Regions from separate parts of the Streptomyces sp. BL1 genome, predicted to be linked through region 1. Evidence: riboswitches for the same ligand, from Rfam matches in the RefSeq annotation. Region 1 holds a riboswitch; the other holds the start of a gene.

Region 1 (6,971 bases):
CTGGCAGGGCTCCCCTCCAGCTCCTCGCACGCCCTCATGGGCGGCCTCATCGGAGCCACCGTCGCGTCCGTCGGTCTCAACGCCGTGAACGGCGAGACCGTGGTCATGAAGGTGCTCATCCCGGCACTCGCCGCCCCGCTCGTCGCGGGCATCGCCTCGCTCGTCGCGACCCGGCTCACCTACCGCGTCGCGAGGAACACCGACGAGAAGGACTCCGCCAAGGGCTACCGCGCCGGACAGATCACGTCCGCCGCGCTGGTCTCCCTGGCGCACGGCACCAACGACGCGCAGAAGACCATGGGCGTGATCACCCTCGCGCTCGTCGCCGGCGGCGCGCTGGCACCCGGTTCGGACCCGCCCATGTGGGTCATCGCGTCCGCGGGCATCGCCATCGCGCTGGGCACCTACCTCGGCGGCTGGCGGATCATCCGCACCATGGGCAAGGGCCTCACCGACATCAAGCCCCCGCAGGGCTTCGCCGCACAGACCGGCGCCGCGGCCACCATCCTGGCCTCCTCGCACATCGGCTTCTCGCTCTCCACCACCCACGTCTGCTCCGGTGCCGTCATGGGCTCCGGGGTCGGCCGCAAGGGCGGCGTGGTGCGCTGGTCGACGGCGGGCCGGATGGTCGCCGGATGGGCACTGACCCTGCCGGCGGCCGGACTGGTCGCCGCGGGCTCCGCGCTGCTGGCGTCCCAGGGCAACTGGGGTGTCACCACGGTCGCGGTGCTGGCGCTGGTGATCTGCGGCGGCATCTGGCTGCTGTCGCGCCGTGAGCCGGTCGACCACACCAACGTCAACGACACCCGCATCGCCGAGCCCGCGGCCGACGCGCCGCAGGGCGTCGTCACGGCCGCCGTACGGGCCGTCAGCCCGCCGCCCGCCGCGGGCGCCGCGGCGACGGACAGCGCGGCCGCAGCGGAGAAGCAGCCCGCCGCCGGCGTCTCCTCCTGACGCCGCGGCTTCGGAAAGCCGGAAAGCCGGAAGAGAGAATCGCTATGGAAATCGACTGGGCCGCACTCGGCCAGGTCTTCGGCGTCACGCTGGTGGCGACGGTCGGTCTGGTGGGCGTCTTCACGCTCGGCATCGTCGGTACGTCGTCCCGGAGCACCGCCGACGGCGGGTCGACGAGCGCCTCGGCGCCCGCCAGGGCCGGCGCCGTCGTGTGCTTCGCCCTGTGCGCGGCAGCCGTCGCGTTCGGGATCTGGATCATCGCCGCATAGCACGGCGCGCCGCGGTCGTCCGCGGCACCCCGTGGAACTCGCCGAAGGGGCACCGGTCTTGGCCGGTGCCCCTTCCGGTGTGTCTGCTCACACTCTTCCGTCGCAGGTCAACACGAAGTTGACGCCGTTTCCTCACCATGGTGGACTTCACGTTGCCCAGCGGCGGCAGGAGAGGAAGCCGGTGAGAATCCGGCGCGGTCCCGCCACTGTCACCGGGGAGCGCTCCCCATCCGAAGGTCACGGCCCGCCAGCGACACGGGCTGGAAGGCAGGGGAACGGTGCAACGGCACCGGCACGAGCGCCGATCCGGGAGCCAGGAGACTCTCACCGCCGGACACGTCGAACCAGGGCGCGGACCCTGAGTGAGGACACCGCCATGTCTGGCACCCGGTCAACTCCCTGTCCGACGACGGCCGTACGAGGCGCGACGGCGCGCTGACGACATGCCGCGTGCGAAGCACAGCTCCTATGTCACCGGTGCGGCCCTGGGCTACGCGCTCGACCTGCTCGCGGGCGATCCGCGCCGTGCGCACCCCGTCGCCGCCTTCGGGCGGGCCGCGGGCGCGCTGGAGCGCGCGCTGTGGCGCGACGGGCGTACGGCGGGCGCCGCGTACACCGCGCTGTGCGTGGGCGGCACCGTAGCCGCCGCGGCCGGAGCCGTCGGCGCGCTGCGCCGCGCTCCCCGCTCCCGTACGGCACTGACCGCCGCTGCCACCTGGGCCGTTGTCGGCGGGACCTCGCTGTGCCGCGAGGCGCAGGCGATCGGCACCGCCCTGGAGGCGGGCGATGTCGAGGGCGCACGGCGGCGGTTGCCGCATCTGTGCGGACGCGACCCGCAGGCGCTGGACGCGGACGGCATCGCGCGCGCTGTGGTCGAATCCGTCGCGGAGAACACGTCCGACGCGGTCGTCGGGGCGCTCGTGTGGGGCGCGCTGGCGGGCGTACCGGGGCTGGCCGGGTTCCGCGCCGTGAACACGCTGGACGCGATGGTCGGCCACCGCTCGCCCCGCCACCTGCGGTTCGGCTGGGCGGCCGCACGGCTCGACGACGTCGCGGGCTGGCCCGGCGCCCGGCTGACCGCGCTGCTGGCCGTACTGGGCGGGCCCGACCCGCACGGCGCGTGGCGCGCGTGGCAGGCGGACGCGGGAGAGCATCCCAGCCCCAACGCGGGCCCTGTGGAAGCCGCGTTCGCGGGTGCACTGGGTGTCCGTCTGGGGGGCACGCTCTCGTACGGCGGGCGGACGGAGCACCGGCCCGTGCTGAACACCGAGGGACGCGACGTGCGTTCCGGCGACATCGAGCGGGCCGTACGGCTGTCGCGGCGCGTCGGCGCCCTGACGCTGGCCGTCACCGCAGCGGGACGGCTGGCGCTGCTCCGCGGGAAGGGGAGGGTGTGAGCGGTACCCGTACACGTACCGGAGGCGGTCTGCTGATCGCGGGGACGACCTCGGACGCGGGCAAGAGCGTGGTCACGGCGGGCATCTGCCGCTGGCTGGCGCGCAAGGGCATCAAGGTCGCCCCCTTCAAGGCGCAGAACATGTCGCTCAATTCGTTCGTCACGCGCGACGGTGCGGAGATCGGGCGGGCGCAGGCCATGCAGGCCGCGGCCGCGCGGACCGAGCCGAGCGCGCTGATGAACCCGGTGCTGCTGAAGCCGGGCGGCGACAGGACGAGCCAGGTCGTACTGCTGGGCAAGCCGGTGGGTGAACTAAGTGCCCGTGGCTACCACGCCGGGCGGCAGGGGCAGCTCCTGGAGACCGTCACCGGCTGTCTGGAAGAGCTGCGCAGCACCCACGACGCGGTGATCTGCGAGGGCGCCGGCAGCCCGGCGGAGATCAATCTGCGGCGCAGCGACATCGTCAACATGGGCCTCGCGCGGGCCGCCGGGCTGCCCGTCGTGGTGGTCGGCGACATCGACAGGGGCGGCGTGTTCGCGTCGTTCTTCGGTACGACCGCGCTGCTGTCGGGCGAGGACCAGTCGCTGCTGGCCGGCTATATGGTCAACAAGTTCCGCGGCGACGTGTCGCTGCTGGAGCCCGGCCTGGAGCAGCTGCGCGGGCTGACGGGCCGGCAGACGCTCGGCGTACTGCCGCACCGGAACGGGCTGGGCATCGACGAGGAGGACGGACTGCGCGTGTCGATGCGCGGCACGGTCCGCGAGTCGGCGATCGACCCGCCGCACGGCAGCGACGTCCTGCGGGTCGCCGTGCTGCCGGTGCCGCTGATGTCGAACTTCACGGATGTCGACGCGCTGGCCGCCGAGCCGGGTGTCGTCGTCCGCTTCACCGACCGGCCCGAGGAACTCACCGACGCCGACCTGGTGGTGGTGCCCGGCACCCGCGGCACCGTGAAGGCCCTGCGCTGGCTGCGGGAGCGCGGCCTGGCGCAGGCGCTGGCGCGGCGCGCCGCCGAGGGCCGCCCGGTGCTGGGCATCTGCGGCGGCTACCAGCTGCTGGGCGAACGCATCGAGGACGACGTCGAGTCGCGCGCCGGGACGGTGGAGGGGCTCGGACTGCTGCCCGTACGGGTGCGGTTCGCGCCGGAGAAGACCCTCGCGCGGCCCGCCGGCACGGCGCTGGGGCAGCCGGTCGAGGGGTACGAGATCCACCACGGTGTCGCCGAAGTGCTCGGCGGCGACGACGCGTTCATCTCGGACGCGCACGGGCGCGCGCTGGACGGCTGCCGTGTGGGCTCCGTACGGGGCACACACTGGCACGGGTCGCTGGAGTGCGACAGCTTCCGGCGGGCGCTGCTGCGGCGGGTGGCCGACGAGGCGGGCCGCCCCGGTTTCGTACCGGCGCCGGAGACGAGCTTCGCCACCCTGCGCGAGGAACAGCTCGACCGGCTGGGCGACCTGATCGAGGAACACGCCGACACCGACGCGCTGCTGCGGCTGATCGAGCAAGGAGCGCCCGCGGGGCTGCCGTTCGTCCCGCCGGGCGCGCCGGCACCCGCTCAGGACGGAGCGAGGTCATGAACGACACCGCCATGCAACACGGTTACCGGACGTTGTCCGGCCCGCACCACCGAGGAAGGACGTCAGCATGAGCACGCCGTACCCGTTCACCGCGCTTGTCGGTATGCGGGACCTGCAGCTCGGACTGCTGCTGAACGCCGTCAACCCCAGCATCGGGGGCGTGCTCGTACGGGGTGAGAAGGGGACCGCGAAGAGCACCGCCGTACGGTCGCTGGCCGCGCTGCTGCCGCAGCTCGACACGGTGCCGGGCTGCCGGTTCTCCTGTGCTCCGGCCGCGCCCGACGCGGAGTGCCCGGACGGGCCGCACGAGACGGCACCCGGCGTGCAGCGGGACGCCCGGCTGGTCGAACTGCCCGTCGGCGCCTCGGAGGACAGGCTCGTCGGTTCGCTGGACATCGAGCGCGCACTGTCGGAGGGCGTGAAGGCGTTCGAACCCGGCCTCCTCGCACAGGCGCACCGTGGCGTGCTGTACGTCGACGAGGTCAACCTGTTGCAGGACTTCCTCATCGACTCCCTGCTGGACGCGGCCGCCATGGGCGTGTCGCACATCGAGCGCGAGGGTGTGTCCGTACGGCACGCCGCGAAGTTCCTGCTGGTCGGCACCATGAACCCCGAAGAGGGCGAACTGCGGCCGCAGTTGCTCGACCGGTTCGGGCTGACGGTCGAGGTGGCCGCGTCCCGGGAGACCGACGAGCGGGTCGAGGTCGTCAAGCGGCGCATGGCGTACGACGAGGACCCGGAGGGCTTCTCCGCGCACTGGACGGACGACGAGCAGTCGCTGCGCGAGCGCATCGCCGCGGCCCGTGCGCTGCTGCCGCAGGTGCGGCTGGGCGACGCGGCGCTCCGTCAGATCGCGGCGACCTGCGCCGCGTTCGAGGTGGACGGCATGCGCGCCGACATCGTGATGGCGCGTACGGCCGCCACGCTCGCCGCGTGGGCGGACCGTACGGACGTGCTGGCGGAGGACGTACGGCAGGCGGCGCTGCTGGCGCTGCCGCACCGCAGGCGCCGGAACCCGTTCGACTCCCCCGGGCTCGACGAGGACAAGCTCGACGAGACGCTGGAGCAGAACGCGGGACAGGACGACGAGGGCGACGGGGACGACGATCCGGACGGCGGTGGCGGCCCGGACGGCGGCGGTGGACAGCCGCCCCAGGAGCCGGAGGGCCCGCAGGACGGCCAGCCGTCCGAGAACGAACAGTCCGACGGCGGCGGGCAGTCGGAGCAGCCGGAGATCCCCGAGCAGGAGCAGCCGTCGGAGCCGAGCCCGGCCCGTGCGGACGCGTCCCCCGACGAGGAGCAGCCGGAGGAGAGCGAGCAGCCGGCGTCCGGGCAGAGCCGGGAGAAGGGCGCGGCCTCGGCGGGCGAGCCGTTCAAGGCGCGCACGCTGACCGTGCCCGGACTGGGCGAGGGCGCCGCCGGACGGCGATCCCGCGCGCGGACGACACACGGGCGCACGATGGGTGCCCGCCGGCCCCAAGGGTCGCTCGGCAGGCTGCACTTGTCGGCCACCGTGCAGGCGGCGGCCCCGCACCAGCGGACACGCGGGCGCAGCGGCCCCGGACTGGTGGTGCGCCGGGACGACTTCCGGGAGGCCGTGCGGGAGGGCCGTGAGGGCAATCTCGTGCTGTTCGTCGTCGACGCCTCCGGCTCGATGGCGGCCCGCAAGCGCATGAGCGCCGTGAAGGGTGCCGTGCTGTCGCTGCTGCTGGACGCGTACCAGCGGCGCGACAAGGTCGGGCTGATCACTTTCCGCCAGTCCGACGCCGAGGTCGCGCTTCCGCCGACGTCCTCCGTCGACGCCGCAGCGGCGCGGCTGGAGTCGCTGCCCAGCGGCGGCCGTACGCCGCTGGCCGCGGGCCTGCTGAAGGCGCGCGAGGTGCTGCGCGTGGAGCGGCTGCGGGACGCGGCTCGGCGCCCGCTGCTGGTCACCGTCACCGACGGGCGGGCCACAGGCGGCCCGGACCCGGTGGACCGCTCGCGGCGTGCCGCGCGGCTGCTGGCGTCCGACGGGACCGCCTCGGTCGTCGTCGACTGCGAGGCCGGGCCCGTACGCCTGGGCCTGGCGGGCGAGTTGGCGCAGGAGCTGGGCGGCCCGGCCGTCACGCTGGACGAACTGCGCGCCGACGCGGTGACCGATCTCGTACACGCCGCCACAGGAAACACACAGAGCAGGAGGGTCGCCTGATGCCGCAGGGACAGCCGAGCGTCGTACCGGACGACGGACTCACCACACGTCAGCGCCGCAACCGCCCGCTGGTCTTCGTCCACACGGGGCCGGGCAAGGGCAAGTCGACATCCGCCTTCGGGCTGGCGCTGCGCGCCTGGAACCAGGGCTGGCCGATCGGGGTGTTCCAGTTCGTCAAGTCGGCCAAATGGAAGGTCGGTGAGGAGCGCGCGCTGCGCGTCCTCGGCGAGACCGGTGAGGGCGGCACCGTCGCCTGGCACAAGATGGGCGAGGGCTGGTCCTGGGTGCAGCGCGACGCGCAGTTCTCCAACGAGGAGGCGGCGCGCGAGGGCTGGGAGCAGGTCAAGCGGGACCTGGCGGCCGAGACGTACAAGCTGTACGTGCTGGACGAGTTCAACTACCCGATGCACTGGGGCTGGATCGACACGGACGAGGTCATCGAGACCCTGCGGAACCGGCCGGGCACCCAGCATGTCGTCATCACCGGGCGGAACGCGCCGCAGAAGCTGCTCGACGCCGCGGACCTGGTCACCGAGATGACGAAGGTGAAGCACCCGATGGACGCCGGGCAGAAGGGCCAGCG
Region 2 (6,971 bases), 400 kb from region 1:
CGTCAGCTCTCCGGATAGCGACGGGGCGTCCACACGGTGTCGCCGTCGCCGCGTTCCACGTGCTGCGTCTGCGAGGAGCCGATCAGCAGGATGGTGCGCATGTCGACCTGATCGGGGTCGAGTTCGGCGAGCCGCACCGTCCGCACCGCCTCCTCGGGGCCGCCGACATCGCGCGCCAGCACCACGGGGGTGTCCGGGGCGCGGTGCTCCAGCAGCACCTCGCGGGCCTTCCCGACCTGCCAGGTACGGCTGCGCGAACCGGGGTTGTAGAGGGCCAGCGCCAGGTCGGCGGACGCGGCGGCCGACAGCCGTTCGGCCACCGTCTCCCACGGCTTGAGCCGGTCGGAGAGGGAGATCACGGCGTAGTCGTGGCCCAGCGGAGCACCGGCGCGGGACGCGGCCGCGTTGGCGGCCGTCACCCCAGGCAGCACCCGTACGGGCACGTCCGCGTACGTCTCCTGCGAGGCGACCTCCAGTACGGCCGTGGCCATCGCGAAGACCCCCGGATCACCGGAGGAGACCACGGCCACCCGGCGGCCGCGCCGGGCCAGGTCGAGGGCGAGTTCGGCGCGCTCCGACTCCACCTTGTTGTCGGAGGCGTGCCGCTGCTGGCCGGCCCGTACCGGCACCCGGTCCAGATACGTCGTGTAGCCCACCAGGTCCTGCGCCGCGGCCAGTTCACCGCGCGCCTCCGGCGTCAGCCACATGGGCCCGGCGGGCCCGGTGCCGACCACCACGACCTCGCCGCGCTCCCGCGGCTCCGGCTCGTGGTCCACCCGGCTGGGCAGCACGGCGACGGAGAAGTACGGCACCTTCTCGGCGTCCGCCTCGGCCAGCGCGCCGGTACGTTCGCCGCTCATCGTGGCGCGCTCCACGTAGTGCGTCTCGGCCAGCCGCCCGGAGCGCTCGGCCGCGCGCCGTACGGCGGGGAAGGTACGGCCCAGCTTCATCACCACCGCGGCGTCGGTGGAGGCGAGCCGGGACGCCAGCTCCTCCTCGGGCAGCGTGCCCGGCAGGATCGTCAGCACCTCCTCGCCCTCCGCGAGCGGCTTGCCCAGCCGGGCCGCCGCCGCGCTCACCGAGGTGACACCGGGGATGACCTCGGTCGGATAGCGGTCGGCGAGCCGCTTGTGCATGTGCATGTACGAGCCGTAGAAGAGCGGGTCGCCCTCGGCGATGACGGCGACCGTACGGCCGGCGTCGAGGTGCGCGGCGAGCCGCGCGGCGGACTCGGTGTAGAAGTCCTCCATCGCGCCCTTGTAGCCGCCGGGATGGTCGGTGGTCCCGGTGGTGACCGGGTAGACGAGGGCTTCCTCGATGTGGTCCTCGCGCAGGTGCTTCGCGGCGATGGAGCGGGCGATGGAACGGCCGTGCTGCGCACTGTGGTACGCGACGACATCGGCCTCCGAGATGACCTCGACGGCGCGTACGGTCATCAGCGACGGGTCGCCGGGGCCGAGCCCGACGCCGTAGAGCCGGCCTGTCGCGTGCTGGGGGTGCTGCTCGTTCACTCTTCCTCGCTCGCTATCGCGTTGATCGCGGCCGCGGCGAGGGCGCTGCCACCGCGCCGCCCGCGCACGACCAAGTGGTCGAGGCCGGAGGGATGTTCGGCCAGTGCGTCCTTGGACTCGGCAGCGCCGATGAAGCCGACGGGCACGCCGATGACCGCGGCCGGACGCGGCGCGCCCTCCTCGATCATCTCCAGCAGCCGGAACAGCGCGGTGGGCGCGTTGCCCACGGCCACCACGGCGCCGTCCAGATGGTCGCGCCACAGTTCCAGCGCGGCGGCGGTGCGGGTGTTGCCCAACTCCCGGGCGAGCCCCGGCACCGCGGGGTCGGACAGCGTGCACAGTACGGCGTTGTCCGCGGGCAGCCGCTTGCGGGTGACCCCGCTGGCGACCATCGCGGTGTCGCACAGGATCGGCGCCCCGGCCTGCAGCGCCTCGCGGGCACGGATGACGGCCTTCGGGCTGTACGCGAGATCACGGACGAGATCGACCATCCCGCAGGCGTGGATCATCCTGACCGCGACCTGGCTGACCTCGGCGGGCAGGCCCGCGAGATCCGACTCGGCCCGGATGGTGGCAAAGGACTGGCGGTAGATCTCCGCGCCGTCCTTCTCGTACTCGAACACTGTGCTCCCGCTCATCTCGTCACTGTTGTGTGCGCTGTTGTGGTGCCGGCTGTGGCTGTCAGCGCGGCGGCTGCCGTACGCGTCCCTCGCGCACGTGCCGACGCGACCGCGCCGGCGAGTCCGCGCCTGTCCACGGATTCCGGTCCGGTCCCGTGCGCGGATTCCGGCCCGACTGGGTCTTCTCCCCGAACGCGCACGGTGTAGCCCTCCTCGTCCGCGACGACATCCACCCAGTCGCCTCGCGGGTGTCCGCAACGCCGTTCACAGCCCGACCAGTAGACGGGCAGCGCGTGCTCCGGGACGGCGGCCTCTGTGACGATGCTCTCCGTGACGGCCGCGGCCGCGTCGGCCCGTACATCGCGGTGGGACTTCGCACAGCCGGGCCGCCCCGTGCACGCTCCCACGCCCAGCCAGGGGGAGGAGGGGCCGGTGATCAGGCCCGCCGCGTCGAGGGCGCGAAGCCGCTCACCGGCCGCGTCGGCGGACAGTCCGGCGGTGGCCTCTCCGGAGACGCCCTCGGACAGTCCGGCAGCGGACAGTCCGGGCAGGGGTAGGACGACGCCCCGCCAGGGTGTGACCCGCAGTTCGCCCGTCCCGTCCTGCGCTGCCACGCCCGCCAGTTGCCGCCACTGCGCGGCGGTCAGCCTGCCGAGCGGCGCGACGACGGACAGCGCGCGGGGAGCGTCCCCCGAACCGGCACCCGTCACGGCGCCGGGCGAGGGCGGGGCGCCCCGAGGGGCGGGCGCATCCGCGACGTATGTCGCCGATATCCCCTTCTCCTGAAGGGTGTCCGGGAGGCGGTGGGCGAACCCGGTCTGTCCCGCGGGCAGTTCACGTACCCGCCAGACATGTGCACCGGTGTCCCGTATGGCCGTGAGGAACATCTCCGCGGCCGCCAGCGCCGCGCCGGGCACTGCGTCACGGTGGTCTCCGCGCACCCGGACCGCCGCCGGTTCGTCGCCGACGCGCAGCAGCGCGTCGCCGCCGGGCAGCGCGAGCAAGGTCACATCCGCGTCGAGCGAAGCGACGTCCCCGCGCCCGTCGTCGAGGGCGAACAGGAAGCGCCCGGACAGCGCCGTGGCCTCCTCGTTCGCGCACAGCAGCGCGTCCAGGTGGCCGGCCCAGCCGCGCACATCGCCGTCGCCCGCACCGTCCAGCCCGCTCAGCGGCGAGGCGACGACGTTGCGCACCCGTTCGTGCCGGGGCGAGGGCAGCAGGCCGGACGTCTCCAGTACGGACGCCAGTTGGCCGGCGCAGCACTCGTCCAGGCCGCGCAGCTGGAGGTTTCCGCGCGAGGTGATGTCGATGCGGCCGTCGCCGAGCCGGTCCGCCGCGTCCGCCAGCGCCACCGCCTGCCGGGCGGTCAACAGGCCTGCGGGGATGCGGATCCGGGCCAGCGCACCGTCGTCCGCCGAGTGCAGGCGCAGCGCTCCGGGGCAGGCGTCACCGCGGTCCCGTACGGGCGGATTCGCCCATGTTCGTGGTGTCGAGGAGAGCTGCGGCATGGCGGCGAGCATACCGACGTTTCCGCAGGCCGTATCGTCCCCGCGGTTGGCCGGACCCTTACTATGTTGTGCGGCGGGCCACGCGGTCCGCCTCCGTCAGCGACGGCTCCAGGGGGAGGAAGACCGGTGCGAATCCGGTGCGGTCCCGCCACTGTGAGCCCATCGGCTGTGATTCCTGCAGCCGCCGGGTGAGCCAGGAACTCCCGCCGTCACTCTCACCGCCCGGGGCGCGGACCCCGAGGAAGGCCGACGCCGCATGATCCTGCTGCTGTCCACCTCCGACACCGATCTGCTCAGCGCCCGCGCGTCCGAGGGGCCCGTGCCGTACCGGTACGCGAACCCCGCGCGCCTCGACCTCGACGAGCTGCCCGGTCTGCTGGAGGGCACCGATCTCGTCGTCGTCCGCCTCCTCGGCGGACTCCGTGCCTGGCAGGAGGGCATCGACCAGCTGCTGGCGCAGGACCGCCCGGTGGTCGTCCTCACCGGTGAACAGGCCCCGGACGCACAGCTGATGGAGGCGTCCACCGTCCCCATCGGCGTCGCCGCCGAGGCGCACGCCTATCTGGCGCACGGCGGCCCCGGCAATCTCGACCAGCTCGGCCGCTTCCTCTCCGACACGGTCCTGCTCACCGGGCACGGCTTCGAGCCGCCCGCCGCAGCGCCCACCTGGGGCCCGCTGGAGCGCACCGCGAAGGACGGCGCCGCGGGCCCGGACATCGCGGTGCTCTACTACCGCGCCCACCACATGAGCGGCAACACCGCCTTCGTCGACACCCTGTGCGGCGCCGTCGAGGAGGCCGGCGGCCGGCCGATGCCGCTGTACGTGGCCTCGCTGCGCGCCCCCGAGCCCGAACTCCTCGACAAGCTGCGGGAAGCCGACGCCATCGTCACCACCGTGCTCGCCGCCGGCGGCAGCAAGCCGGCCGAGGCGTCCGCGGGCGGCGACGACGAGTCGTGGGACGCGGGCGCGCTCGCGGCGCTGGACGTGCCGATCCTGCAGGCGCTCTGCCTCACCAGCCCGCGCGCCGCGTGGGAGGAGAACGACGAGGGCGTCTCCCCGCTGGACGCCGCCAGCCAGGTCGCCGTGCCCGAGTTCGACGGCCGGCTCATCACCGTCCCGTTCTCCTTCAAGGAGATCGACGAGGACGGCCTGCCCGCGTACGTCGCCGACCCCGAGCGCGCGGCCCGCGTCGCCGGAACCGCTGTACGCCACGCCCGTCTTCGGCACACGCCGAACGCGGAGAAGCGCCTCGCGCTGGTGCTGTCCGCGTACCCGACGAAGCACTCCCGCATCGGCAACGCCGTCGGCCTCGACACCCCCGCCAGCGCCGTCGCCCTGCTGCGCCGGCTGCGCGAGGAGGGCTACGACTTCGGCGACGAGAGCGCCGAGCCGGTGCCCGGCCTGGAGTCCGGCGACGGCGACGAACTGATCTACGCCCTGATCGAGGCCGGCGGCCACGACCAGGACTGGCTCACCGAGGAGCAGCTGGCCCGCAACCCGGTCCGCATCCCCGCCGCCGACTACCGCCGCTGGTACGCCCGCCTCCCGCAGGAGCTGCGCGACTCCGTCGAGGAGCACTGGGGCCCGCCGCCCGGCCAGATGTTCGTCGACGACAGCAGCAACCCCGAGGGCGACATCGTGCTCGCGGCGCTGCGCCGCGGCAATCTGCTGATCCTCATCCAGCCGCCGCGCGGCTTCGGCGAGAACCCGATCGCGATCTACCACGACCCCGATCTTCCGCCCTCGCACCACTACTTGGCCGCCTACCGGTGGATGTCCGCCGACCGCGACGACGGCGGCTTCGGCGCCGACGCCATGATCCACCTGGGCAAGCACGGCAACCTGGAGTGGCTGCCCGGCAAGAACGCCGGACTGTCCGCCGCCTGCGCGCCGGACGCGGCCCTCGGCGACCTGCCGCTGATCTACCCGTTCCTGGTCAACGACCCGGGCGAGGGCACCCAGGCCAAGCGCCGGGTGCACGCCACGCTCGTCGACCACCTCGTGCCGCCGATGTCCCGCGCCGAGAGCTACGGCGACATCGCGCGCCTGGAACAGCTCCTCGACGAGCACGCGGCGGTCTCCGCCATGGACCCGGCGAAGCTGCCCGCGATCCGCGCACAGATCTGGACGCTGCTCCAGGCCGCGAAGCTCGACCACGACCTGGGCCTCGAAGAGCGCCCGGACGACGAGAAGTTCGACGACATCCTGATCCACGTCGACGGCTGGCTGTGCGAGATCAAGGACGCCCAGATCCGGGACGGCCTGCACGTCCTGGGCTCGGCCCCGGAAGGCGCGGCGCACGTCAACCTCGTCCTGTCCATCCTGCGCGCCCGCCAGATCTGGGGCGGCACCACCTCGCTGCCCGGCCTGCGCGAGGCCCTCGGCCTCGACGAGTCGGCGTCCGACCGTACGGGCTCCGACACGGCGGAGGACGCGGCCCGTGTGCTCATCGAGGGCATGGAGGAAGCCGGCTGGGACCCGGCCGCCGTGTCCCGCGTCACCGCGGACCTCCCCGCCGAGCAGCGCGAACAGGTCGGCAGCATCCTGGAGTTCGCCGCCGCCGAGGTCGTGCCGCGGCTCGCCGCCACCACGCAGGAGATCCAGCACGCGGTGCACGCGCTGAACGGCGGCTTCGTCCCGGCGGGCCCGTCCGGCTCGCCGCTGCGCGGACTCGTCAACGTGCTGCCGACGGGCCGCAATTTCTACTCCGTCGACCCCAAGGCCGTGCCCAGCAAGCTCGCCTGGGAGACCGGACAGGCCCTCGCCGACTCGCTGCTGGAGCGCTACCGCTCCGACAACGGCGACTGGCCCGCGTCCGTCGGCCTGTCCCTGTGGGGCACCAGCGCCATGCGCACCGCCGGCGACGACGTGGCCGAGGCCCTCGCGCTGCTCGGCGTCCGCCCCGTGTGGGACGACGCATCGCGCCGCGTCACCGGTCTCGAAGCGATCCCGCTGGACGAACTGGGCCGCCCCCGCGTCGATGTGACGCTCCGTATCAGCGGTTTCTTCCGTGACGCCTTCCCGCACACCATCGGCCTGCTCGACGACGCCGTACGCCTCGCCGCCGGCCTGGACGAGCCCGCGGACAAGAACCACGTACGCGCCCACGCCCAGGCCGACCTGGCCGAGCACGGCGACGAACGCAAGGCCACCACCCGCATCTTCGGCTCCCGGCCCGGCACGTACGGCGCGGGCCTGCTCCAGCTGATCGACAGCCGCGACTGGCGCACCGACGCCGACCTGGCCGAGGTCTATGCGACCTGGGGCGGCTACGCGTACGGCAGGGAGCTCGAAGGCTGCCCGGCCCGCGACGAGATGGAGACCGCGTACA

Evidence for each region. A riboswitch is a leader RNA that binds a small molecule or an ion and turns the genes downstream of it on or off. The one in region 1 is predicted to bind cobalamin.
Region 2: it holds a riboswitch for cobalamin, as region 1 does, so the genes downstream of both, cobN (cobaltochelatase subunit CobN) here and AC3AGO_RS26435 (cobalamin biosynthesis protein) in region 1, are expected to answer to the same signal.

Annotation. Positions count from the first base shown of each region.
Region 1 is NZ_JBXYWZ010000002.1:6,019,031-6,026,001, reverse strand. It holds gene AC3AGO_RS26445 (anion permease) at 1-954, shown strand, start outside; gene AC3AGO_RS26440 (hypothetical protein) at 999-1,223, shown strand; cobalamin riboswitch at 1,396-1,546, shown strand; gene AC3AGO_RS26435 (cobalamin biosynthesis protein) at 1,667-2,620, shown strand; gene AC3AGO_RS26430 (cobyric acid synthase) at 2,617-4,200, shown strand; gene AC3AGO_RS26425 (putative cobaltochelatase) at 4,268-6,388, shown strand; gene cobO (cob(I)yrinic acid a,c-diamide adenosyltransferase) at 6,388-6,971, shown strand, end outside.
Region 2 is NZ_JBXYWZ010000002.1:5,619,998-5,626,968, forward strand. It holds gene AC3AGO_RS24665 (precorrin-2 C(20)-methyltransferase) at 3-1,511, opposite strand; gene AC3AGO_RS24670 (precorrin-8X methylmutase) at 1,508-2,134, opposite strand; gene cobG (precorrin-3B synthase) at 2,146-3,639, opposite strand; cobalamin riboswitch at 3,697-3,861, shown strand; gene cobN (cobaltochelatase subunit CobN) at 3,896-6,971, shown strand, end outside.